Regions from separate parts of the Ruegeria sp. AK11 genome, predicted to be linked through region 3. Evidence: riboswitches for the same ligand, from Rfam matches in the RefSeq annotation. Region 3 holds a riboswitch; each other region holds the start of a gene.
The links. A riboswitch is a leader RNA that binds a small molecule or an ion and turns the genes downstream of it on or off. The one in region 3 is predicted to bind cobalamin.

Region 1: another riboswitch for cobalamin. It lies ahead of ACR0D9_RS11615 (hypothetical protein); the one in region 3 lies ahead of ACR0D9_RS19825 (DUF4198 domain-containing protein).
Region 2: another riboswitch for cobalamin. It lies ahead of ACR0D9_RS07215 (DUF1636 family protein); the one in region 3 lies ahead of ACR0D9_RS19825 (DUF4198 domain-containing protein).

The regions. Positions count from the first base shown of each region.
Region 1 covers NZ_JBQFXU010000003.1:390,558-396,698, reverse strand. The annotation lists one part of gene ACR0D9_RS11640 (IS630 family transposase) at 1-313, shown strand, start outside; gene recR (recombination mediator RecR) at 343-936, opposite strand; gene ACR0D9_RS11630 (YbaB/EbfC family nucleoid-associated protein) at 998-1,351, opposite strand; gene ACR0D9_RS11625 (DNA polymerase III subunit gamma/tau) at 1,541-3,304, opposite strand; gene ACR0D9_RS11620 (protein-tyrosine phosphatase family protein) at 3,477-3,989, shown strand; gene ACR0D9_RS11615 (hypothetical protein) at 3,981-4,388, opposite strand; cobalamin riboswitch at 4,479-4,697, opposite strand; gene ACR0D9_RS11610 (alpha/beta hydrolase family protein) at 4,830-5,687, shown strand; gene rsgA (ribosome small subunit-dependent GTPase A) at 5,723-6,141, opposite strand, start outside.
Region 2 covers NZ_JBQFXU010000001.1:1,428,290-1,434,430, forward strand. The annotation lists gene ACR0D9_RS07195 (TolC family outer membrane protein) at 1-1,216, opposite strand, end outside; gene ACR0D9_RS07200 (protein-L-isoaspartate O-methyltransferase family protein) at 1,311-1,964, opposite strand; tRNA gene ACR0D9_RS07205 (tRNA-Cys) at 2,189-2,262, shown strand; gene ACR0D9_RS07210 (NAD(P)-dependent oxidoreductase) at 2,440-3,435, opposite strand; cobalamin riboswitch at 3,538-3,742, shown strand; gene ACR0D9_RS07215 (DUF1636 family protein) at 3,837-4,211, shown strand; gene cobW (cobalamin biosynthesis protein CobW) at 4,216-5,271, shown strand; gene cobN (cobaltochelatase subunit CobN) at 5,275-6,141, shown strand, end outside.
Region 3 covers NZ_JBQFXU010000017.1:13,033-19,173, reverse strand. The annotation lists gene ACR0D9_RS19835 (substrate-binding domain-containing protein) at 1-763, opposite strand, end outside; gene ACR0D9_RS19830 (ROK family transcriptional regulator) at 953-2,143, shown strand; cobalamin riboswitch at 2,265-2,463, shown strand; gene ACR0D9_RS19825 (DUF4198 domain-containing protein) at 2,596-3,381, shown strand; gene cbiM (cobalt transporter CbiM) at 3,388-3,999, shown strand; gene ACR0D9_RS19815 (cobalt ABC transporter permease) at 3,996-4,559, shown strand; gene cbiQ (cobalt ECF transporter T component CbiQ) at 4,559-5,344, shown strand; gene ACR0D9_RS19805 (energy-coupling factor ABC transporter ATP-binding protein) at 5,335-5,985, shown strand; gene ACR0D9_RS19800 (hypothetical protein) at 6,002-6,141, opposite strand, start outside.

The DNA of each region.
Region 1 (6,141 bases), on a different contig from region 3:
CTACGTCGAGCAGGTGCTGGTACCGGAACTGGAGCCAGGCACCGTTGTCATTCTGGACAACCTTGCCACGCACAAGAATGCCGCCGCTGCCAAAGCCATGCGCAACGCCGGATGCTGGTTCCTGTTCCTGCCGCCCTACAGCCCCGATCTCAGCCCCATCGAGATGGCGTTTTCGAAACTCAAAGCGCACCTGCGCAGGATCGGGGCGCGAACATTCACCGACATGTTCCACGCTCTCACGGAAATCTGTGACCTCTTCTCACCCGAAGAGTGTTGGAACTACTTCAAGGCTGCCGGATATGTCTCAGGTTAAAGGTCGAGTGCTTTAGTGTCTACAACCGGCTACAATTCCTTTCGCGCCCTGAGCGCCGCCGTGATCGTTCCGTCATCCAGATAATCCAACTCTCCGCCGATGGGCACGCCTTGCGCCAGTGAGGTCAGGCGCACCTGGCCTTCCAGCTGATCGGCGATGTAATGGGCGGTGGTCTGGCCGTCGACGGTGGCGTTCAGGGCAAGGATCACTTCGGTGATCCCTTCGGCCAGGACCCGATCCCTGAGGCGAGGAATGCGCAGCTCGTCCGGGCCGATACCGTCCAGTGCAGACAGTGTGCCACCCAGCACGTGATAGCGGCCTTTGAAGACCCCTGACCGTTCCATCGCCCAAAGGTCGGCGACGTCCTCGACCACGCAGAGTTCGCCGGTCGCTCGGGCCTCGCTATTGCATATGTCACAGATATCCGTGGTGCCCACATTGCCGCAATTCAGGCATTCGCGGGCGGTGACGGCCACTTGCTGCATGGCGTCTGACAGGGGCGTCAGCAGCAGAGCGCGTTTGCGGATCAGGTGCAGCACCGCGCGGCGGGCCGAGCGCGGGCCCAACCCCGGCAGTTTGGCCATCAGGTCGATCAGATTGTCGATTTCGCTGTTCGTGCCCATGGCCTGTCCTGCTTTGCGCCGGAGGGAGCCTCCGGCGGGAGTATTTGGGAAAAGATGAAGCTCAGAACGGTAGCTTGATGTCTTTGGGCAGGCCCATGCTTTCGGTCAGCTTGCCCATCTCTTCCTGTGAACGTTCGGCGGCTTTGGCCTGAGCATCCTTGATGGCAGCCAGGATCAGGTCTTCGACCACTTCCTTGTCATCGCCGTTGAAGATCGACGGGTCGATGTCCAGCCCCTTGAGTTCACCCTTGGCTGTGGCCGTTGCCTTGACCAGCCCTGCACCGGATTCGCCGACAACCATCATGTTGTTCAGCTCTTCCTGCATTTCGGTCATCTTGGTTTGCAGGTCTTGTGCGGATTTCATCATCTTTGCCATGTCGCCCAGTCCGCCAAGCCCGCCGAGTCCTTTCAGCATCAGTCGTCTCCTGTGTTTCTGTTTGGTTCTAAATACGGACCGCAGGCAGGTGGCACAAGAGGTCTCCCGCCTGTCCAGATCAGAGCGTCGCGGACCGATCATTTATGTGCCTGCAATCCCTCCCTCAGTTGCATGGTGGAGGGGCGTGAGTATGCCGGTTTCTTGAAACGTGGACCCACGGGCTGAGGCCTAATCCTCTTCGAACGGGTCCCATTCCTCTTCGACTTCGGGAAGGGCTTCGGTCACAACCTTGGCGGCGCGCTGCTCCGGTGTTTCGATCCGAATGATCTTTGCCTTGGGGAATTGCGTCAGCACGGCCTGAACCAGCGGGTGTTCTTCGGCCTCGGCTTTCAGGGCCAGCTCGGCCCGGTCCCGCACTTCCGCGATGGTCGCGGCATCCCCGTCCGAGACAATGGAGACGGCCCATCGATTGCCGGTCCAGCGTTGCAGGGCAGAGCCCAATCGCGACGCCAGATCCGACGGTGCCTGAGGTGTCTGGGTGAATTCGATCCGGCCAGGCTGGTACGACACAAGGCGCACGCCGCTTTCCACCTCGACAAGCAGTTTCACATCGCGGTTTGTGCGGATCAGTTCCACCACATGCCCGAAGGTTGGATAGCGGGCCAGGGCCGTCTGTGCATCCTGCGCCAGTGCAGCAACCGGTGCGCCACCCGCGCCGCGCGGGGGCGATGTATAGGCAGGCGGCGGGGTCGCGTTGGATTGCGTTGCCACCGGGGCCTGCCGGGACGGTGACATGCCCCCGCCCGGCCCGCCGGGTGGCGAAGGTGGGGCGTCTTGCAGCCGTTTGATCAGCTCTTCGGGGCTGGGCAAATCGGCGACATGCGTCAGTCGGATAACAGCCATTTCGGCGGCCATCATCGCGTTGGGCGCGGCAGAGACTTCCTCCAGCGCCTTCAGCAGCATTTGCCACATCCGGGTCAGAACCCGCATTGGCAAGGCCTCGGCCATGTGCTGGCCCCGTGTGCGTTCGTCGGGGGAAACCGTCGGGTCCTGGGCCGCGTCAGGTGTGATCTTTACGACGGACACCCAATGCGTGATTTCGGCCAGATCGCGCAGCACGGCCAGAGGGTCTGCGCCTTCCGCATATTGACCGCTCAGTTCAGTGAGCGCCCCTGCCGCGTCACCGCGCAGGATCATGTCCATCAGGTCCAGAACCCGTCCACGATCGGCCAGACCCAGCATCGCACGGACCTGATCTGCCGTCGTCTCTCCGGCCCCGTGCGAGATTGCCTGATCCAGCAATGAGGTCGCGTCGCGGGCCGATCCTTCTGCGGCGCGGGTGATCAACGCCAGCGCATCGTCAGCGATCTGCGCGCTCTCGGCCCCGGCGATCTTGCGCAGCAGGCCGATCATGTCTTCGGGCTCGATCCGGCGCAGGTCAAAGCGCTGACACCGCGACAGAACCGTGACCGGCACTTTGCGAATCTCGGTGGTCGCGAAGATGAATTTCACATGTGCGGGCGGTTCCTCGAGCGTCTTGAGCAGCGCGTTGAATGCGCTGGTCGAGAGCATGTGAACCTCGTCGATGATGTAGATCTTGTAGCGTGCACTGGCGGCGCGATAGCGGACACTGTCGATGATCTCGCGGATATCGTTGACGCCGGTACGGCTGGCCGCATCCATTTCCATCACATCGACATGGCGACCTTCCATGATTGCGACGCAATGCTCGCACTGACCGCAAGGCTCGGTTGTCGGTCCTCCGGTTCCATCCGGTCCGATGCAGTTCATGCCTTTGGCGATGATCCGCGCCGTGGTGGTTTTTCCCGTTCCGCGAATGCCGGTCATGATAAAGGCCTGCGCAATCCGGTCGGCCTCGAAGGCGTTTTTTAGGGTGCGCACCATAGCATCTTGACCCACCAGGTCGGCAAAGGTTTCCGGGCGGTATTTGCGGGCGAGAACCTGATAGGCGGGGCTTGGTGTGTCTGTCATGTCTTCTCGCTCGGATTCGGTGCTTCGGCACAGCGTAGTGGCGGCGGCACTCCGCGTCCACTGTGGGGCGTGATGATTTTTTGTTTCAGAAACGGGCTGGTTTCCAACTAAACTGGTCCAGCGGATTTAATGACTCATTTCTTAAAGAGTACCTTGGGGGAGGACGCACTTCATGTCGCAGCTGGTCATTTTTGCTCTGCAGGTCGGAGGCGGAACGCTTGCCCTTACTTCAATGCCCGGGCGTGGCGGGGATTACGTCGGCGATCTGGATATGATTGCGGCTTGGAAACCGGGCCTTGTGATTTCAATGACGACGGATGTTGAAATGCTTCAGGATGGCGCGCAGCACTTTGGCAGCGACATCCAAAGCCGTGCCAGCCGGTGGGTTCACCTGCCGATCGAAGATTTTGGAGCACCGACGCAGGCGGTTCAGAAGGCCTGGCCAGAGGTCAGCGCCACGGCCCGACATGCGCTGTCGGGCGGTGGCCGGGTTCTTGTGCATTGCCGTGGGGGGTGCGGCAGATCCGGGATGATTGTTCTGCGACTGATGGTTGAATGCGGTGAACGCGCCAGCGACGCACTGGACCGCCTGCGGGCCGTGCGCCCCTGCGCTGTCGAAACCGATGCGCAGCTGGCCTGGGCGTCCCGGATCACCCCGGCACAGGTGGAAGTGGGATCAAGCTGACAGCTGCTGGGGTGCGTAGCCGGTTTTCCGGGGCCGGATCGTTGAAACCTCGATCATGGCGCAAGGCGGGTTCGCGACAATGCCCGAGGGCAGCGTGCTGAATGTAGGTCCGAAGATCAAATCGGCATAGGCATCAAGGTCCCGAATTGCCGTATCAGGGTGCGCCCCGCAGAAAACGCGAACGCTGTCGGATCGCGCTCGGATCGTTGCCATGCACCCTTCCGCGCAATGTGACAGCGCGCTGTTGCCTTCAAATTCGAAATCTTCGCTGGTGGCCGAAACCGCCTGCGCCATGGCTTCGGAAATCGAGCGGGCCAGTCGCGCCAAAGCCGGGCAGGTATTGCCCGTCCGCTGGCACACAGTTGCGCTGTATTCGTGTGACTTTGTCTTCCAGATCATCCTGCGCCCTCCGCGCGTGGTGGGCTGGATATTGGGGCAGGTGGGACAGCATCTCGCTGTCAGGACCTGCCCGGACACCCCGCCCGAGTTTCGGTTTCAGTTCCGATGGCAGGTCTCCTGACTTGCGGGTCATTGCTCTGCCGACCTTCCCAGCCCGTGGGCCAGTGGTATTTCGGCATTGCTTACCGCTTACAGTTGCGGGGGCAGTCGCGGACTTGGTTGATATCTGTGTGACCAGACAAACCGCACCGTGTTCCCTTTTCATCCCGACCTCTTGTGGGGGCCGGAAACCATCACACAACCGCTAGCGCCTGATCGCGTTCCGAGTCAAGCCGATCTTTAGGCCGGACGTTTGGTCATGCTGGATGCGGTTTACGTTCCGGCTTAGTTTCGTCGGCATCGAAGGCAGGCAAACCATTGTTTCAGCGAAAGCCGGGGATCATGTTGGATACGGAACAGACGGTGTTGATCGAAGATTTCCGCTTTCCGTCAGGGTCCGTGACCTTGTCGGCACGGCTGTACCGGCCAGTGGGTGAGCCGGAAACCGTTGTCGTACTTAACAGTGCCACGGGTGTGCCGCGTGACTATTATCAACACTTTGCGCGATGGCTGGCTACCGAGCGGGGGATAGCTTGCCTGACCTATGACTATCGGGACTACGGGCTTTCTTTGGTCGGCCGCCTGAAAGACGCAACTGCAACAATGGCGGATTGGGCGTTGATCGATATGCCAGCGGCACGGGCCGAAATGCGCAGGCGGTTTCCAAAGGCGCAGCAGTGGACCATCGGCCATTCCGTCGGTGCGATGCTGGGGCCGGTGCAGCCGGATATCGACCAGATCGACCGAATGATCGGTGTGTGTTCGGGGCTGGTGACTTTGAAAGATCACCCATGGCCCTATCGGGGGTTGGCAGGGCTGTTCTGGTATGGCCATGCACCGCTGATGGTGCGGGCACTTGGCTATCTACCCGGCAAAGCAATCGGGTTTGGTTCGGACCTGCCCGCCTCGGTCTACTGGCAATGGCGCAAATGGTGTACAGCCCCTCTTAGCTACGTTCCCGAGATCGGGCAGAATTTGCCTGATGCGCATTGGGGCAGTTCTGGAACACCAGTGGATCTGTTCACGTTCGAAGATGACCAGATGGCTCCGCCCGAGGCGGTTTGGCGCCTTGCTGATTTGTATGGCCCCGAGGCCAGACGCCACCTTCTGAAGCCTGCTGAATTCGGACTGCCGGAAATAGGCCATATCGGAGCATTTGCCCGTCGCAATGCAGCGGTCTGGCCGCGCCTGATCGCCTGATCAGACGCGACGCAGGTTTTCCTAACACCTTGCAGTTATGGCCGTTTGCGAAGCTTCTTGTCCTGCATGACACCGCGCACCATCTTGCCGAACGCCTTGTCCCGCGCCCGCGATTGGGCAACGGTTTCCGAGTTTCGCTGATCTTCACGCCGCAGCTTGCGCCAACGGTCCAGCCGCGCCGGATCAAGAACGCCTTCGTCGATTGCGTTCTGCACGGTACAGCCGGGCTCGGTCTCGTGCTGACAATCCGAAAAGCGACAGCTTTGGCCAAGCTCCGTGATGTCCGAGAACACGTTGTCGATCCCGTCCTGAGCGTCTAGCAAACGCAGTGCGCGCATTCCCGGCGTGTCGATCAGCCAGCCACCGTTACCCATCCCGTGCAACGCGCGCACCGTTGTCGTGTGTCTGCCCCGTGCGTCGTCTTCGCGAATTCCAGACGTGGCGAGGTTTTGAT
Region 2 (6,141 bases), on a different contig from region 3:
CTGCCAGCTGTGCATCCAGCAAATCCTGTTGTGCATTCAATACATCCAGAGTTGTTCGCGCGCCCAGAGTTGCCTCTTCCCGGATGCCATCAAACGCCACCTGCGAGGCGTTAACGCGCTCGGTTGACGCCCTCAGACTGGCGCTGGCCGCCTGAAACGCCGCATACCGGTCGGTAACACCCTGCGTGATGTTCTTTTGAACGTTCAGCAGATTCGCACGCGAGGCATCCCGGCTGGCCATTGCGCGGCGGACATTTGCCGCCAACCGGCCACCCGCGTAGATAGGTTGTGTGAAGTTCAGCGACACGGTCGCGTCGTTCACATAGTCATTGTTGTCATAGCGCTCGGACACGCCAGCATCGGCATTCAGGCTGACATTCGGCCCAAGGTTTGCCCGCTGTTGCTGCACGACCAGATCAAACGCCCTGACCTGATGCTGAGCCGATAGAATGGCCGGGTGGTTGCGTTGCGCCAGATTCACAGCTTCTGCTTCGGAACGCGGCAGATTGGGCAGGCTCGGCTGACCAGCCGTTCGCCCCGGTGCCTTTCCGACTGCATTCACGTATTCGGCTTGCGCAATGCTCAATTCACCGCGTGCCACTGCCAGATCCGCCTGAGAGCTTGCCAGCTGTGCTTCGGACAACGCGACGTCGGTCCTGGTCACTTCACCAACTTCGAAGCGGTCATTCGACGCCCTAAGTTCCTCTGCCGACACATCCACGTTGTTCTGGCGGATCGCCACGGTCTCTTCCTGCAGCAGAACGCCCAGATAGGCATTTGCTGCGCGAATAAGTACCTGTTGTTCGATATCGATCAGGGTTTGCCGGGTCGACAGCACCGTTTCCTGCGCCGACTGCTTGCCTAGTACAGACGCGCCACCATCATACAAAAGCTGGCTCAGCGTCAGGCCCGAAAAGAACCGCGACGGTTCGTTTGTCGTCACGACATTATTGACCCGCGAACGGGTGTAATCCTGGCTGACCTGCACGGTCCAGTTGATGATTGGCCGCAACGCAGAAAGCGCAATGGCTACATCTTCATCCGCCGCGCGCAGCAACGCCCGGTTCTGTTCAAGCAAACCACTGGTGTTATACGCGCCGATGAACGCATCCGTTATGTTGTCTGCCCACGCTGCACGCCCTGGCATCACGCTCATGGCAAGTCCTGCGGTCACAGCAAACGCCCTGACCAGCTTACCTGTCGCCGAACCACGCATACCAAAATCCTCTCAAACGAAATTACACTGCCCTGCAGGCAGTTTGCGGCCTTCTTTTCAACTAATCAAGGCGATAGAAAAATCTATCGGCGGACTATAGCGAAAATGCACACTCTGCCGAAAAACCTTCCAAAACCGGCGCATTGGCATTGAACACATCACGCCAACTGACGCGGCCCCCGGTTTTTCGACCAATCCGAACTGTACCCAGGTTGCCGTTGACAAACAGGCACACGATCCGACCGTGGTCCTTGAGCTGATCCAACAGGGCATCGGGCACCTGCTCGACACCGCCCTGCACCATGATTGCATCATAGGGACCGTGTTCCGCCACACCCTGTTCCAGCGCGCCAACGTGAATGATAGCGTTAAGCACTTCGGCTTCGGCCAAAAGGTTTTGCGCCTCGGTTGCAAGGGTTTCGTCGCATTCAACACCCACGACCAACTCAGCCATCCGTGCGGTAACAGCCGTGGAATACCCCATTGCCGGAGCGATATCTAAGACCATCTCATCCTTGGATATGTTCAACACGTCCAGCATTTTAGCCAGGGTCCGCGGCTCCAGCATGCTGCGCCCGCCACCCAGATCAATCAGGCCGTCCACATAGGCCGCCTCGCGCTGAGAATCGGGTACGAAGCTTTCGCGCGGAACACTCAGCATCGCCTCAATGATCGGGAACTTGGTGACGTCAGACGGGCGGATCTGCGTATCAACCATTGTGCGGCGCCGGGCTGCGAAGTCAGTCATTGGATATCTCGTCTCATTCCCAAAGATGTCGGGCTTGTGCCATATCCTGAACTTTCCAGCAACGCCCCTGTTGCCGCAACCTGAATCGTGATCACCTTCTTGGGCATGGACTTCGGCAAATTTCGGTCTTGCCGACAAATTCGCACGCAATCCACTGGACGCCCCAAAGGAAAGCTGTTAAAAACCCAGTCACACCACAGCAAGTATTTGATTTTACTTGAAAAGGCGAGTTGGCGGAGTGGTGACGCAGCGGATTGCAAATCCGTGTACACCGGTTCGATTCCGGTACTCGCCTCCAATCACATCCAAATCGCTGACTTAACCCCGCAGTGCACGCGTGCGACGCTCGGTATTTCAAGACGTTCAAGGCCCGCGATTCTGTCGAATTGCGGGCCAGATATGGCGTGTTTTTCGGAACACCTGCCTACCCCTGCTCATTCACGGGGCGCGATTTTGTCTGGTATGTGCCTTACGTTCAGGCGCGCCCTTGTGGCACAACCTCGTATCCCGGCTCCTCCGGCTCATCATCCGTCATTTCGGCAGGGAAGCCCGGGGCGGTGATATCCAGGCCGGTTGCCTCTTCCAGCCGCTTGATAATATTTGGTGAAAGCTCGCGTTCGCCATAGCGTGCGATACCATCGTTAAAGATGTTGATCATCACCGGGTTTATTTCCAGCGGCACCCCGGCGCGGTCGGCGACCTCCTGAAACAGACCGATATCCTTCTTCACCAGATCCATGGTGAAGGAAATATCGCGCGACCCGTTCAAGATGACCTGACTTTCGGTTTCGTGCACGAAGGACGTGCCGGACGAGATTTTGATCGCCTCATAGGTCGTGTTCAGATCCATCCCCGCAGCCTTTGCCGTAACCAGTGCTTCGGCGCAGGTGATCAGGTTGGCGGTGGCAAGATAATTGGTCATCACTTTCAGCACCGAGGCCGAGCCCAGTTCGCCGGTGTGCAAAACCCGACGACCCATTGTCGTCAGGAACGGCAGAATTCGTTCAAACGTTTCCCGGTCACAGCCCGCAAAGATCGAGATATTGCCCGTCGCGGCACGGTGGCACCCGCCAGAAACCGGGCAATCCACTGCTGCACCGCCGCGCGATATGACTTCGGCACCCAGGCGTTTGACTTCGGCTTCGTCTGTGGTCGACATCTCCATCCAGATCTTGCCGGGGCCCACTTCGGGCAACATCTCCTTCATGACTGCGTCCGATGCTGCCGGAGACGGCAGACAGGTGATCACCGCATCGCAATCGCGCATCAGCTGGGCGGGCCCTTCTGCCGCCTTTGCGCCTTTGGCGACAAATTCGGCCACCAGTTCTGCGTTCAGGTCATGAACAGTCAGGTCAATGCCATTGCGCAAAAGGGATCCCGAAAGCTTGCCGCCAACGTTACCCAGACCGATAAATCCCACTTTCATATGACGCATCTCCAAGTTCGTCGTTTTCCCGTCATGCGACCACATACCGAACACGCACTTCATGCCGCCGAACGACGCCTACAGGTCGCTTTTTTCACCTTGGCTTATTTGTTGCGCGCGAACCGCTTGACAAGCGGGTCGGCGGTGCCGCATGTCCCGGACGTTGGTGTCGGCAACAGCCGATGAAAAGGGAATGCGTCAACGGTTCATCCGCCAAACGCAGCCGCCCCCGCGACCGTGACCGGAGAGGATGCCCAATGCCACTGGCCTGTGCCGGGAAGGCGGGACATCCGACAGAGCGACCGCTCTGGCATCCGCAAGCCGGGAGACCTGCCAACACCCGAAGTTGAAACCGGGCGGGGTGTTCCGGTGTCGGGTCCATGTGCAGACGTGGTGCCCGCATGAAACCCCGTCCCCCGCGAAGAGGATTTGGGGGGATGAGAGACATGACCGAGACCGCACCGGTAGAACTACTGGTCTGCACGACTTGCCGCCGGGGTCTGCCCGTCGAGGATGACGCTGAGCGTCCCGGCACATTGTTGCACAAGGCCTTGGAACAGGCTGCCCTGCCAGATGGTATTACTCTGAAACCGGTCGAATGCCTTTCGAACTGCGATCAGGGCTGTTCCATCGTTCTTCGGGGCGGGCCGGATCGCTGGACCTTTGTTTACGAGAACCTGAACGAAATCGATCACGTCGATGTCATCATCGATGGTGTGACCAAGTATCTGGCCACAGACGATGGTCTGGTGAAGTGGCGCGACCGTCCTGAACATTTCCGCAAAAACTGCGCCTCGCGCATTCCCCCGATTGGAGGCTGAGATCATGTCGAACCTAGAAAAACTTCCCGTCACCGTGATCACCGGCTTTCTGGGCTCGGGCAAAACCACGCTGGTGCGTCATCTGATGCAGAACCCGCAGGGAAAGCGTCTTGCGATTGTTGTTAACGAGTTTGGCGATGTGGGTGTTGATGGTGACATTCTAAAATCCTGCGCGATACCGGATTGCCCTGCGGAAAACATCATGGAACTGGCAAACGGCTGCATTTGCTGCACCGTGGCTGATGATTTCATCCCGACCATCGAGGCGCTGATGGCGCTGGAACCGCGCCCGGATCACATCCTGATCGAAACATCCGGCCTTGCACTGCCCAAACCGCTGCTGAAAGCATTTGATTGGCCTGATATCCGTTCGAAAATCACCGTTGATGGCGTGATTGCGCTGGCCGATGCCGAGGCTGTGGCCGCCGGTCGCTTTGCTCCGAACGTTGAAGCGGTGGATGCCCAACGGCTGGCTGATGACTCGATCGATCACGAAACACCCTTGTCCGAGGTGTTCGAAGATCAAATCTCGTGCGCGGATATCATCCTGCTGACCAAGCCCGATCTAGCAGGTCCCGAAGGTGTCGCGAAAGCCAAACAGATCATCGCCGCCGAGGCACCGCGGCCGCTTCCCGTTGTCGAGGTCGCCGAGGGTGTCGTCGACGTACGTGTCGTGCTTGGCCTTGAGGCTGCCGTCGAAGATGACATGGACGCGCGCCCGTCACATCACGATGGCCATCACGATCATGAGCATGACGATTTCGAGAGCATCATCGTCGAGTTGCCGGAACAGACCGACCCTGCGGAACTGGTAGCCAGAATCGAACGTCTTGCGACTGAGCTGAATATCCTGCGCGTCAAAGGCTATGCCGCCGTCGCTGGCAAACCGATGCGCCTGCTGGTTCAGGCTGTCGGCGCGCGGGTTCGTCACCAATACGACCGCCCGTGGGAGCCCGGTGAAGAGCGCCGCTCGCGCCTGGTCGTGATTGCCGAGCATGACGACATCAAAGAAGCCGAAATCCGTGATATCCTCGTGGGTGTGACCGAGGTTGCCGAGTAAGTCATGCACGTCGTCTTTCGCGAAAGCCACGGGCTCGAGGAAACCGAGACCCCAACCGATCTGGGCCAAAGCCCGGGTGATCTGGTTGTGCTGTCCTTTTCCGACAGTGACCTGGGCGCTTTCGCGGCGGGCTGGCATCGCGGCGGCGGGCCTGAGGGGCGGATGCCCACGATGCGGCTGGCCAATCTTGCGGCGCTGAAGCACCCTCTGTCCGTCGATACCTATGTCGAACAGACACTTGAGGGCGCAAAGGGCATCCTGATCCGTCTGATAGGTGGCGTGCCCTATTGGTCTTACGGGCTGCAACAGGTTCTGGCACTGGCGCAGGCCAAAGGCATCGCGCTGGCCGTTTTACCGGCGGATGGGCGCGAAGACACTCGGTTGGATGAGTATTCGACCCTGCCCCTCTCGACCCTGAGGCGGCTGGCACATTTGTGTGACACCGGCGGCGAAGTCGCCGCGCAGGCCGCATTGGCCCAGATGGCCTTGGCAGCAGGGCTTTATGCCGGGCCAGTGATGGGCGCGAAAACCCTGCCCGAATACGGTGCGTGGTGTCCAGATCAGGGCGTCATCCCGGTGGATTCCGCGTTCGAGAGCGATGCGAAACGCATCCTTGTCACCTTTTATCGCGCGTATCTGACATCCGCAGACACCGCCCCGGTCGCGGCCCTGATCCGCAACCTGCGCGCCCGCGGGCTTCAGGCGGTGGGTCTGTTTGCCCCGTCGCTCAAGACCCCAGCCACTGCCGACTGGCTCAGGGAACAGGTCGTTGCCTTGAGACCGTCGGCGATCATCAACGCCACTTCATTCTCGGGCAAGGGCGCGTCCGGCACGTCGCCTCTGGACGCAGCGGATGTGCCTGTGTTTCAG
Region 3 (6,141 bases):
CGATCAGCACGTCATTTTCGCGCCCGATAGCCTTGAGCGCCTCGTAAGCACCCGCTGCCGCCGGTTCGTTGATGGTATGCACCACGTTGATCATCGGGTCTTTGGCCAGCAGGTTCTCCATCGCGCGGCGGCCGCCTTCTTCGTTGCCAGCGGTGACATCGCTGCCAACAAGACGCGGGTCGTCTTCATCGCCAATCACGTTCGGATCGGCCAGATCAACACCGAACCCCTGCAGGAACCCCTGATTGCGAAGCACATCCACAGTGGGCTGGCTGACCGCAAGGTCCAACGTGGCGATTTTGGCGTCGTTTGCCGCATCTCCCAGAGTGGCTTTTGCCCATTGTCCGATCAGAAGCCCCGCAAGGAAATTGTCGGTGGCAAAGGTCGCGTCGGCCGAGTCGATAGGCTCAAGTGGGGTGTCCAGCGCAATCACCAGCAGCCCGGCATCGCGGGCCTGCTGCACCGCCGGAACGATGGACGACGTATCCGACGCGGTCAGCAGGATACCCTTTGCGCCATCCAGAATGCAGGTTTCAATGGCCTGAACCTGAGTTTCGTGGTCTCCGTCGACTTTGCCGGCAAAGGCTTTCAGCGTCATGCCAAGCTCTTCGGCTTTAGCTGTGGCACCCTCTCTCATTTTAACAAAGAAAGGGTTGGTATCCGTCTTGGTGATCAGGCAAACGGTTTCACCTTCGGCCATTGCACTGCTTGCCATGGCCGTAACCGCCAGCGCCGTGGCGCCTGCAAGTTTCGCAAGTTTCATCGGTAGTCCTCCCAGTTTTCCCAATGCCCTTCCGGGCATACGTTTGATCGGGCGAAAACCGGCCCGATCTCACATAAAAACCATCACAAGATTCGAATTTCGAGTCAATAAATAAATCACTCTTATTTATTATTGACAGAAAGGAAGGGTTCCAACATTGTCGTCATGAAGGGGATGGCCGTGTCTGCAATGAACTCTCAGGGCAATACCACTGGCGTACGCGAGCCAGACATGCGCGGCACCAACCAAAGTGGAATGCGGGCCCGAAATGAACGGCTTGTCCTGTCACTGGTCCGGCGCCATCAGGCCCTCGCAAAATCTGAGATCGCGCGCATGACCGGCCTGTCGGCGCAGACGGTCTCGGTCATCATGCGCCAGTTGGAGAACGATGGGTTGCTGTTGCGGGGCGAACCGATCCGGGGAAAAGTCGGACAGCCATCGGTTCCCATGCGCCTGAACCCGGACGGCGCGTATTTCTTTGGGCTCAAAGTCGGGCGGCGCAGTACCGAACTGGTGCTGACGGATTTCCTTGGCAACGTCAGGCACCGCGAACGGCGGACCTATGATTTTCCGACGCCCGAGGCGACATTGAGCTTTTCCACAGAAAGCCTCGACAAAGTGATGGCGTCAATGTCGCACGAGGCGCGCAGCAGAATCGCGGGCCTTGGGATTGCCATGCCGTTCTACCTTTGGGACTGGGCACAAACATTGCAGGTTCCTCAGGAAAAAATGGATCCGTGGCGTGACGCGGACCTGAAAGGCGCGTTGGCCGCTAGCTATGACGTGCCGGTTTTCCTGCAAAACGACGCAACGGCCGCCTGCGGTGCCGAGCTGGTGTTTGGCCCGGCGGAAGGCCCACGAGATTTCCTGTATTTCTATGTCGGCTTCTTCATCGGGGGCGGGGTGGTTCTGAACGGCTCCATCTTTCCGGGGCGGGGAAATGCCGGTGCGCTTGGCCCATTGCCTGTGCCGGACGAAGTGGGCGGAGTGAAACCGTTGATAGATGTCGCCAGTCTTTATGTGCTGGAGCGTGCGGTTGGTGGAAATGCCGCAACAGCCGGTTCAATCTGGGAAACGACACGGCATTGGGACGTACCGGAAACCCTCCTTGAGAATTGGCTGAACCAGGCGGCGCACGGAATCGCCCATGCCATCGTCTCTTCTTGCAGCCTGATCGATTTCGAATGTATCAAGATTGATGGCTGGATGCCTGCTGATATCAAGGCGCGGCTGGTGGAAAGGGTTGAGCTCAAACTATCCCATATGAACCTGACCGGGCTTGAACGGCCCTTGGTGCTGGCAGGGGCGGCGGGCCCGGATGCCCGGTCATTGGGGGCGGCCAGTTTGCCATTGTCGGAAAGATACCTGCTCGAAGGGTAGGTTCATCCCCGAAAAACCCCGACCTGTATCCAAAGCGGATCAACCGGAAAAAGGGCATTGCCCGCTGAACTTTTTGACAGCCAGCGCAATTGATCGTTGACGGATGCTGAAGAAGTCTGGCAAGCCGCTCGGCATGTCCGGTTCCGGGGCGTGCTCTGGAATCAATAGGGAATGCGGTGCGGGCTTTGGCCCAATTCCGCAACTGCACCCGCAACTGTAAGCGGCGAGCAGGGCTGAAGTGCCACTGGAGTTAATCCGGGAAGGCCAGCCCAACGCTTTGACCCGCAAGTCAGGATACCTGCCGGACATGTGCCTTTGACAAGGGCACTCCTAATCGGCGACGGGATGTGCGTCGGAGCAGGATGCTTGAAAAAGCAGCTCGGCTTGGACGTCCCCGCAGTCAAAACGCATCTCGTACCGGGGTTGGTACGAAGGGACAAGGACGACTATTGATGACCAAGCTGCTTTCTGCAGCCGCTGTGGCGATGGCGCTTCCAGCGATGGCAAATGCGCATTTCCTGCTGGAATACACCTCTGACACCATGATCGACGCACCGGGGAATGTTCCGGTCAAGCTGATCTTCTGGCATCCGTTCTCGAACGGGCATGTCATGGATCTGGACAAGCCGCAGGAATTCTACGTGATCCACAACGGTCAGAAAACCGACCTGCTGGACACTCTGGAACCCGTGCGTTTCACCGGTGGGGAAAACGAAGGCGCGGCATTCAAGGGTTATGTTCCAGTCAAACGGTCGGGCGACTATGTGCTGGTGACAGTTCCCCAGCCCTATTACGAGGGGTCTGAGGATATCTATATCCAGCAGATCGCCAAGGCATTCCTGAACCGCAACGAATTGCCGACCGACTGGATGAACCCGGTGGGCTTGCCGGTTGAGATCATCCCGCTCAACAAACCGACCAACATCATCGCGGGTTCGACCTTTACGGGTCGGGTTATGGCAGAAGGCCAACCGGTTGCGGGTGCCGAGATCGAGATCGAGTACATGGCCGCAGAACCGAACATGGAAAGCGCGGCCGCTTCCGCCCCGTCGGTCTCGCCGATGCCGGGTGGTGCATTGGTCGCAACTTCGGATGATAACGGGTATTTCACGTTTGGCGTTCCAAAAGCCGGATATTGGGGATTTGCCGCACTCGGCGCCGGTCCCGTGACCGAACACAACGGCAAAGAACTCAGTCAGGACGCGGTCATCTGGATCCGCGCCTGGGATTTGGAGTAACCGTAGATGCACATCGTTGACGGAGCCTTGTCCAACCCGGTCGTGATCGGCGGAGCCGTCGCTGCGGCGGGTGGAATTGCCATGGGCCTCAGGTCGCTGAATCTTGATCGCATCCCCACTGCGGGGGTGCTGTCAGCCAGCTTTTTCGTGGCATCGCTGATCCATGTTCCTATTGGTCCGTCGTCGGTGCACCTGATCCTCAACGGTATGGCCGGGCTTTTGCTGGGGTGGGCCGCATTCCCGGCCCTGTTCGTCGGGCTTTTGCTGCAAGCCGTCTTCTTTGGCTTTGGCGGGTTGACGGTATTGGGGATCAACACCCTGAACATCGCGTTGCCCGCGGTTCTGGCCGGACTGATCTTTAGCCGCCTGATCGCCCACGGCTCACCGCTGCAAGGTGCGATATGGGGCGGGGTCGGCGGTGCCTTTGCCATTGCCGCCACAACCGGCATGGTTGCGTTTTCACTGGCCTTGTCCGGGGATGCCTTCCTGCCTGCGGCTAAGATTGTTTTCTTTGCACATATTCCTGTCATGGCGATTGAGGCGATCCTGACCGGGTTCGCGGTTTTGCTGGCGCGCAAGGTCAAGCCCGAGCTGTTTGTCAAACGAGTGGTCGCATGAGGTATCTGGCAATCATTCTGGCGCTGTGCTGCGCACCCCTACCTGCCTTGGCGCATAAGGTCATAGCCGGAGTGTTTAAATCCGGTGACGCCATCGAAGGCGAAATCGGCTTTTCCAACGGCGACATGGCAAGCGATACCGAGGTCATCGTCAACGGCCCGGACGGAGCCGAGCTGGGCCGCATCGTAACAGATGCAGACGGGTTCTTTATCTACACGCCGAACGCGCCGGTGGCCCATACTTTCTTTGCAAACCTTGGTGCCGGGCATGTGGCCGAGGTCACCATGCCCGCTGTGGATGTCGCCCGGATCATGGGCGTTGAAGCGGAACCCGACACCGCGCCGACAAACGCACCTGCCCAGACAGCGGCGGTGCTCAGCGATGAACAACAACAGGTCATTGCCAGGGCCGTGCGGGATGAGCTGCGCCCGCTGCGTCGGGAAATCGCCGCCTACCGCGAACAAAATGACCTGCAAACTGTTCTGGGTGGGATCGGATATATCGTCGGTCTGTTTGGTCTGGGCTTTTATTTTGCGGCACGCCGCAAGCTGGCGGCCTGATGGCGCACGTTCTGGGGCAACAGGAAAGCACGCTGATCAAAGCGGGCGCGCAGCGGCGCGGCGCGATCAACCCGCTTGATCCAAGGATGCGGATCGTCATGGCGGTTGTCTTCGCGGTGGTGACTGTCGCGGTGTCCTCGCTGACGGCGCTGTGCGCGGCTTTGGCGGTGTCCCTTTCACTTCTTGCCGCGTCGCGTCTGCCCTGGCGGAAAACGTTGAAACGCATGGCCATGATGGATGGGTTCATCCTGTTCATGCTGGTGCTGTTGCCATTCTCCATGCCCGGCGACCCGATGTTTACGCTCTGGGGGTTTCCTGCAAGCTGGCAGGGTTTCTGGAAAGCGGTCGAGATCGCCTTGACGGCCAACGCGGTCATCCTGTCCCTTATGGTGCTGGTCGGCACGATGGAGCCGGTCATGCTTGGCCACGCCTTGCACCGCCTACGCTGCCCCGAAAAGCTGGTTCATCTTCTGATGTTCACCATCCGCTATATCGAGGTTCTGCGGGAAGAATACCTGCGCCTGCGCGCGGCTATGAAAGTGCGCGGCTTTCGCCCGGCAACAAACTGGCACACCTATCGCAGCTTTGGCTATCTCGTGGGAATGATGCTGGTGCGCGCGATCGAAAGATCCGAACGCATTCTTGATGCCATGAAATGCCGGGGGTTTTCAGGCCGTATGCTGCTGCTTCAGGACTTTGCCCTGACCCGAAGGGACATTGTTTTTGCCGCAGGCCTTGGTGCTCTTTGCGCGGGTCTGATCATACTGGATTTTGCATGGCACTGATTGCGCTTGAAGATATCTGCTTTGCCTACCCCGGTCAGCCACCCGTTCTGGACGGTGCCAGCCTCAGCCTGTCCGCCGGTCAACGCCTGTCGCTGACGGGTCCGAACGGGGCGGGAAAATCAACCTTGCTGCGCATCACGCTTGGCTTGCAGCGCCCACGGTCCGGCACGGTCACGATCTTTGGTCAGCAAAGAGTGCAAGAGGCCGATTTTCACGACGTACGCCGCCGGGTGGGCCTTGTGTTTCAGGATGCGGATGATCAACTGTTCTGCCCGACCGTCGCCGAGGATATCGCCTTTGGCCCGCTCAACCTTGGCAGAACGCGCGACGAAGCGCTAGCCATCGTAGAAAACGTGTTGGGTGATCTGGACCTGATGCATCTGAAGAACCGCATCACCCACAAGTTGTCAGGGGGTGAAAAACGGCTGGTTACGCTGGCGACCGTTCTGGCGATGGAGCCCGAGGTTCTGCTGCTTGATGAGCCTACCAACGCGCTGGACCCACGGAACGAGGCCCGGCTGCTGGAAATCCTCCGGGCATTGCCGCAAGCGATCCTTCTTGTCAGCCATTCCCCGGCCTTCCGCGCCGAACTGGCACCGGATGCGCTCGATTTGCGAGACGGAAAACTGGTGGCTGTCTGACAGGACCAATCCGTGTTCAGCTGTGCCGCTTTCGGCTTATAAGCCCATATCTGACCGCCCATGCCCGAAACGACAGGCGTCCGCGCCGGTCCTGTTTCACCGGGTGTTTCGACTGCGCACCACCTTTTCGGTTGAATTCGAAAACGTCGATGATGC